2 regions of the Serratia sp. HNCC26DJ206 genome follow, and region 2 is predicted to be linked to the other one. Evidence: predicted binding sites of a transcription regulator. Region 2 holds the regulator's gene; the other holds the start of a gene.
The links. Region 2 encodes CRP, which controls carbon source genes, mostly activating them, when cyclic AMP is high. Its sites were predicted from a motif close to ATGTGANNNNNNTCACAT; they were not measured.
Positions count from the first base shown of each region.

Region 1 (3,136 bases), on a different contig from region 2:
TTGAACTCGCCGCCACACAGGATCACCTTGCAGTTGGGTTTAGCCTGCAATACCAAAAAGGTATTAAGTGAATGGCATACGGCGGTGAAGGCCAGGTCGTCCGCAATCGCGTTAATGATGGCTGGCGTAGTCGTGCCACAGTCAAAAAATACCGTATCGTTTTTATTGATCAACGGCGCGGCCAGCATGCCGATGCGCTGTTTCTCAGCTACCTGCTTAGCCTGTTGGTCAGAGACAAAATAGTGGGTTACGCCATGGCTGCGCGGTTCCGCTACCACGTAACCGCCAAGCAAAACTACGGCGGCAGGCTCGGCATTGAGATCGCGGCGAATGGTCATTTCCGAGACGCCTAACAGCGCGGCAGCCTCTTTTAGATGGATCTTGTCGGAACGCTTTAATGCCTGAATTAACCGATTGATACGATCTTCACGCCGCTTTTCCATCTGTTCTCCTGTTGCTAAGCATTCCACACCCCAATGCGGGGCGCACGAGCAGCGCTACCCCGCATCAATCTCGGTGTCGATATTCAGTAACTACCGGCTACGGCGCTGTCGCCTGATACGATTGCCACGCCTGAGCTGGTGCCGATGCGTGTAGCGCCAGCGGCGATCATTTTCCCGGCGGTGGCACGGTCACGGACCGCTCCGGAGGCCTTCACGCCCATCTCACTGCCAACGGTGGCACGCATCAGTTTGACGTGCTCTTCGCGTGCACCGCCGGTGCTGAAGCCCGTAGAAGTTTTAACGAAAGCAACATCGAGTTCGCGGCACATCTCACAGACTTGCGTGATTTGCGCATCGCTGAGTAGGCAGGTTTCCAAGATAACCTTTAACGGAATTGCCGCACAAACCTCGCGCACTGCGGCGATATCGGCTTGTACGTCGTCCAGCAGGCCGCTTTTCAACCAACCGACGTTGATGACCATATCGATCTCCTGAGCGCCTGCTGCGATGGCCGCTTTGGCCTCGAACGCCTTGGCGACGGTCAGACCTGCACCCAGCGGGAAGCCGATGACTGAGCAGACTTTCACTTCGCTTTCCTGCAACAGGTGCGCCGCCAGCGGAACATAACCGGAGTTTACGCACACGGCATAAAAGTTATGTAATTGTGCTTCTTCGCACAGTTTGGCTATTTGGCTTTCGGTGGCATCCATCGCCAAAAGGGTGTGGTCGATATAGTGGGCATAGTCAATCTGTTCGGTGGTCATAGTGATCCCTCTGAGGTCGTTAACGTATAGCTGAATGTGATTATCCTAACATTCAGCTTTGCTGATTGATAGCTGCTGTTACTGGGATTTAGAGAGGTGATAGCTCACCAATGTTATTTAAATAACATCAGCCCTGCACTCACGCTGAGAGAGATAAAGCGGAGACAGGCAGAGGCAAGTGGCCCCTGCCTGTGGAGGTATTACTCTTTCACCCATCCTTTGCTGATCGGGAAAGCAAACAGAAAGCGATACAGGCGTGTCAGCAGGTTAGCGATCGCCTCACCAAACAGATTCCATACCAGCTGTGCGAACAGGCAGCCCACAAGCCCCACCAGGAAGCCACCAACCATATCCAACGGCCAATGAACGCCAAGGAATACGCGTGACCAGGCAATGGCTACCGCAGCAATCATCAGCAGAATACCGGACCAGGTACGGTGCCAGCACAGGAACGCCAGCGCGAAAGTGAAGATGGCGGTGCCATGATCGCTGGGGAAAGAACTGTCTGGCGCGTGCGTCAAGAAGGTATAGCCAACACCGACCACAAATGGCCGTTCGTGTGGCAGTAACATACCAATAGAGGCAGAGGCACTCATGGCAAATAACAGAGCAATTGTCGCCTTGGCCACCACTTCTCGCTGTGAATGCAATTGCTGCTGCGGCCCCCAGAACCACATAGCGACAATCAGTAACGGGATAATGGCGATCAGATCCCGTGCAAAAAATGTAGCAAGATCGATCAACCATTCCGGGCTGGCCGGAGTGGCATTGATCCAGGCGAAAAGAAAGTAGTTCAATTGATCCATCATGATGTCTTACCTCGTCTTACGGCTGAAATAGCCGCTAACCCACCAATAAACAGCCAGTTGGCTGAACCAGACCCACCACCCAGCCCACAGGTTATGGGAAAGAAAATGAGCTCCGCGCATGATCTGACCAAACCCCATCAGCATGCCGCAGGCGATACCGCCCAACCAGCACCAGTAAGCGAGGCGCGGACGTTGCGGATAAAACAGAAAGAACAGCGCCATCAGGGCAAAACCACTGGAGGCATGACCACCGGGAAAACAACGGCCTGGTCCTGGAAACGCGGGTGTAGTGCCAAACAGCGGAAACGACATGGCTTTGCCACCGTATTCCAGCAGATCCCACGGGCAGGAATGGGCACTGACCGCTTTCAACATACCGACAACCAATGGCCCGACACCAACCAATAACATAGTGACGATCAAACGCGTATTGCGGCGGTAAATACCCCAAAAAAGCGCGAGCACTGCACCGGTGATAACCCCGATCTTCAAGAGCCGATGATTGATCAGATCCAACCAGTAGTTGTTCTGCCAAGGAAAACGGTGGCTTGCGGCGTCATACCAGTAATTACTGAGCGCCCAGTCCAACTGCTCATTACGTGATAACCAGATCAATACCATTCCGGCCACAAGCAAGCCAAAAACCTGCCAACGGTAAAAGGATGTTGGCAGGGAGTAAAGGACATCACTCTTAATTTGCATAGCTGTTGAGGATTGATTTAATGAAGGTTCTGATGATTTCGACGTGTTCACGCGGTAGCTCATTGGCGGTAAAGAATAATACTACTGTAATAATTCCGGCTTAAGAAAACCTTAGTGAGTTATGACGCGCGATCTTGGCAAAACGGGAGGATATCCAGATTTAACCTATAATCAGGATCTGTATATCGTGCTAACGTACTTCAATATTACGCCATGAATCATAGGGATAAAAAATGAACAAGCTTTCTTTTGCGTTTGCCAGCCTGCTGATGGTGGCCTCTGCCAGCGCGGTTGCCGCAACAGCAGCCAGCGAAAATGGCGATCTCAGCCTGCAACCGTTGGAAAAGGTCGCGCCATTCCCAAAAGCAGAGAAGGGGATGAGCCGTCAGGTAATTTACCTGCCGAAACAGGAGAATGA
Region 1 is NZ_JBXUGP010000009.1:137,447-140,582, reverse strand. It holds gene deoR (DNA-binding transcriptional repressor DeoR) at 1-443, opposite strand, end outside; gene deoC (deoxyribose-phosphate aldolase) at 527-1,207, opposite strand; gene ybjG (undecaprenyl-diphosphate phosphatase) at 1,408-2,013, opposite strand; gene AC2A1E_RS08195 (phosphatase PAP2 family protein) at 2,023-2,781, opposite strand; gene eco (serine protease inhibitor ecotin) at 2,952-3,136, shown strand, end outside.
Region 1: a site for CRP is predicted at 1,242-1,259, ahead of deoC (deoxyribose-phosphate aldolase). Genes of this name have one in related genera too.

Region 2 (3,136 bases):
AGTTTTTGCACTTCTTCTGGCTGATGCAGGCTGACGGTAATGTGTTCCTGCAGATCGAGTGCCACCTGGAAAGTGCGTTGCAGGCGTTTTTGCTCTTGGTTATTGGCATGGGGCAGGAAGTTTAACTGCTGATATAACAGGCTGATCAGATCCATCACTTTCTGCTGGCGTTGCAGCAGCGGCGGCAGTGCGGTTTCTGGATCGATGTGCTGGGTCAGCAGCGAATATTTGGCTTCGAAATAGTCTGCCAACTGGATATAGAGCTGGCTCAGGGATTCGCGCATCGGTTGCTCTTTCCACAGTTTGAACCAGAACCAGGTGAACAGCCCGTACCAGGCGGTGCCGACCAGATACAGCAGCGGCGCATGCCAGATCGGCACGTGTCCGGCCATGCTGAGAGAAAAGATGGCAGCGACCAGCGCGGCGGGCAGCAGACGTGCGTGCAGCGGGCTGATTTCACCGCTGACGCCCAGCAACAGCGCCATCGCCAGCATCAGTAAGGGTAACGGGATATGCCACAGCAGCGCCTGTTGCAGCAGCAAACTGCTGAGAGCAAACAGGGAACCGCCAACGGCCAGACGTTTGAAAAAGCGTTTGTGCGGCGTATCCAACCCGGCGATGTTGCAGCAGGCAGGTACCAGAGAGAACAGCAGGCCGAGTTGCAGGTTGCCCATCAGCAGGAAGAAAACCACCGGCAGGCACAGCACCAGCGTTTGCCGCAGTGCATAGTTGACTTCCGGGTGGTAGATCAGGCGCCGCCACATGATGAATGGGGGAAGTTAAAAAAAACGGCGTATCGCTACGCCGTTTCTTCAATAATTAACGCGTGCCGTAAACGACAATAGTTTTGCCGTGGGCAGAAATCAGGTTTTGATCTTCGAGCATTTTCAGAATACGACCGACGGTTTCACGTGAGCAACCGACGATTTGACCAATTTCCTGGCGGGTAATCTTGATTTGCATGCCATCCGGGTGAGTCATGGCGTCGGGCTGTTTTGCCAGGTTCAGCAGGGTTTGTGCAATGCGGCCGGTAACGTCAAGGAAGGCGAGGTTACCCACTTTCTCTGAGGTGATTTGCAGGCGGTTTGCCATCTGCGCAGACAGGCGCATCAGGATATCCGGGTTAACCTGAATCAACTGGCGGAATTTCTTATAGGAAATTTCAGCCACTTCACAGGCTGTTTTCGCTCTAACCCAGGCACTGCGCTCCTGGCCTTCTTCAAATAATCCAAGCTCGCCGATGAAATCCCCCTGGTTGAGGTAGGACAGAATCATCTCTTTGCCTTCTTCATCCTTGATCAGCACCGCCACGGAGCCTTTCACGATGTAGTAGAGCGTTTCGGCCTTTTCACCTTGGTGAATCAGCGTACTCTTTGATGGATATTTGTGGATATGGCAATGAGACAGGAACCATTCGAGAGTCGGGTCTGTTTGCGGTTTGCCGAGAACCATTCGCTGTTATCCTCTGTTGTTATCGCTGCCTTGTATCACAGGGGTCAGAGTTCCCTGTAAAACGTGCTTATAGCCCGGTGTTTTATAGAGTGGCTATCAACAGGTTTTGAGGCATGTTATAGAAATACGCTTGTACCCTAGCATATTAACTTGCGCCAAGTGCTGCAAGCTACATTCTGTTAACATACCAATATAGGGTCCTTTCCTCGGACATTCCCTGAAATCGGTGACCTGGAAAGAGTTCTTGCGGCTCTGTTTGTAGCACAGAGTGAGGCGGGTGTCTTGTGTTGTCTCGCTTCAGTATGATTAGCATCAGGTTCCGTTGCCAGTTTCTATGCGAAAGCGTACCCTGATTTTGAGAAATTAACTGGAGTGTACAAAATGCAGGCAAGAGTTAAGTGGGTAGAAGGACTGACATTCTTGGGCGAGTCTGCGTCCGGCCATCAGGTATTAATGGACGGTAACGCGGGCGATAAAGCGCCAAGCCCGATGGAAATGGTCTTAATGTCGGTTGGCGGTTGTAGCGCCATTGATGTGATGTCGATTCTACTGAAGGGCCGTAACGATGTCCGTGACTGCGAGGTAAAACTGACCTCGGAGCGCCGTGAAGAAGCACCGCGTCTGTTTACCCATATCAACCTGCATTTTATCGTCACCGGCAAAGGGCTGAGCGACAAGATTGTTGAGCGTGCGGTTAACCTGTCTGCCGAGAAGTATTGCTCGGTCTCGCTGATGCTGAGCAAAGCTGCCAGCGTCACCCACAGCTTTGAAATCTGTGAAGTGGCCTGAAGCTACCAGCGGTAACTGTGGCAGTGGTTGCTCAATAAATGCAGAAATCGCCGCGCCGTGATGGTTAGCGGCGATTTTTGTAAGTGCAGCACACAGTACTGCGCCTGCGGCAGGTTGTCGATCGGCAACGTCACCAGTTTTTGCTGCAAATGGAAAGGCGTGTTCATCGCCCGCGCAACAATGGTCAAATAATCCGCCTCCAACACCATATTCAATCCACATACCGCCGAATCTGAACGAATGGGCTTATTGGTTAATTGCTGATAAAAGCTGCCGAGCACCGTTTGCAGTTGCTGGTAATAACCCATGTCGGTTTCTGGCAGCAGCCATTTGGCTCCGTGCAGTTGATCCAGTGATGTTGCCTGTGCCAGAGGGTGTCCTCGGCGCGCAATAATGCAAAACGGGGCTTTGAACAGCGGGGTACAGATCAAGTCTTGCAATGGCATGTCCGGGATCACCGTGCCGATGGCCAAATCCAACAGGCCCGTGTGCAACGCTGGCAACAGCGTGGAGATCTGTGCCTCACGGATCAGCAGATTGGCCTGCGGGGCGGAGGCCTTGAAGAGATCGACCAGTTCTGGGAGTACCGTCACGGCCAGTAGCGAGGAACAACCGATCGCCACGCTGCCCTGCGAATGCTGGTTCAACTGTTGGATCTCCTCGGTGGCGCGCTGTAATTCCTCAATCACTAATTGCATTCGCACAGCAAAAGTATGGCCGGTTTCGGTCAGCGTCATCCCCTTGCTGCTGCGCACGATCAACTGGGTTTTCAGCGTCTGTTCCAGTTCTTGGATAGAGCGGCTGACCGCCGGTTGAGACTGTGCCAAGGCGCGCGCAGCGCCACGAATACTGCCGCAGCGTATCACTTGCTGAAAGGCTTTTAGCTGCTGCAACT
Region 2 is NZ_JBXUGP010000034.1:35,198-38,333, forward strand. It holds gene AC2A1E_RS20090 (YccS/YhfK family putative transporter) at 1-764, opposite strand, end outside; gene crp (cAMP-activated global transcriptional regulator CRP) at 820-1,452, opposite strand; gene AC2A1E_RS20100 (OsmC family protein) at 1,834-2,241, shown strand; gene AC2A1E_RS20105 (LysR substrate-binding domain-containing protein) at 2,244-3,136, opposite strand, start outside.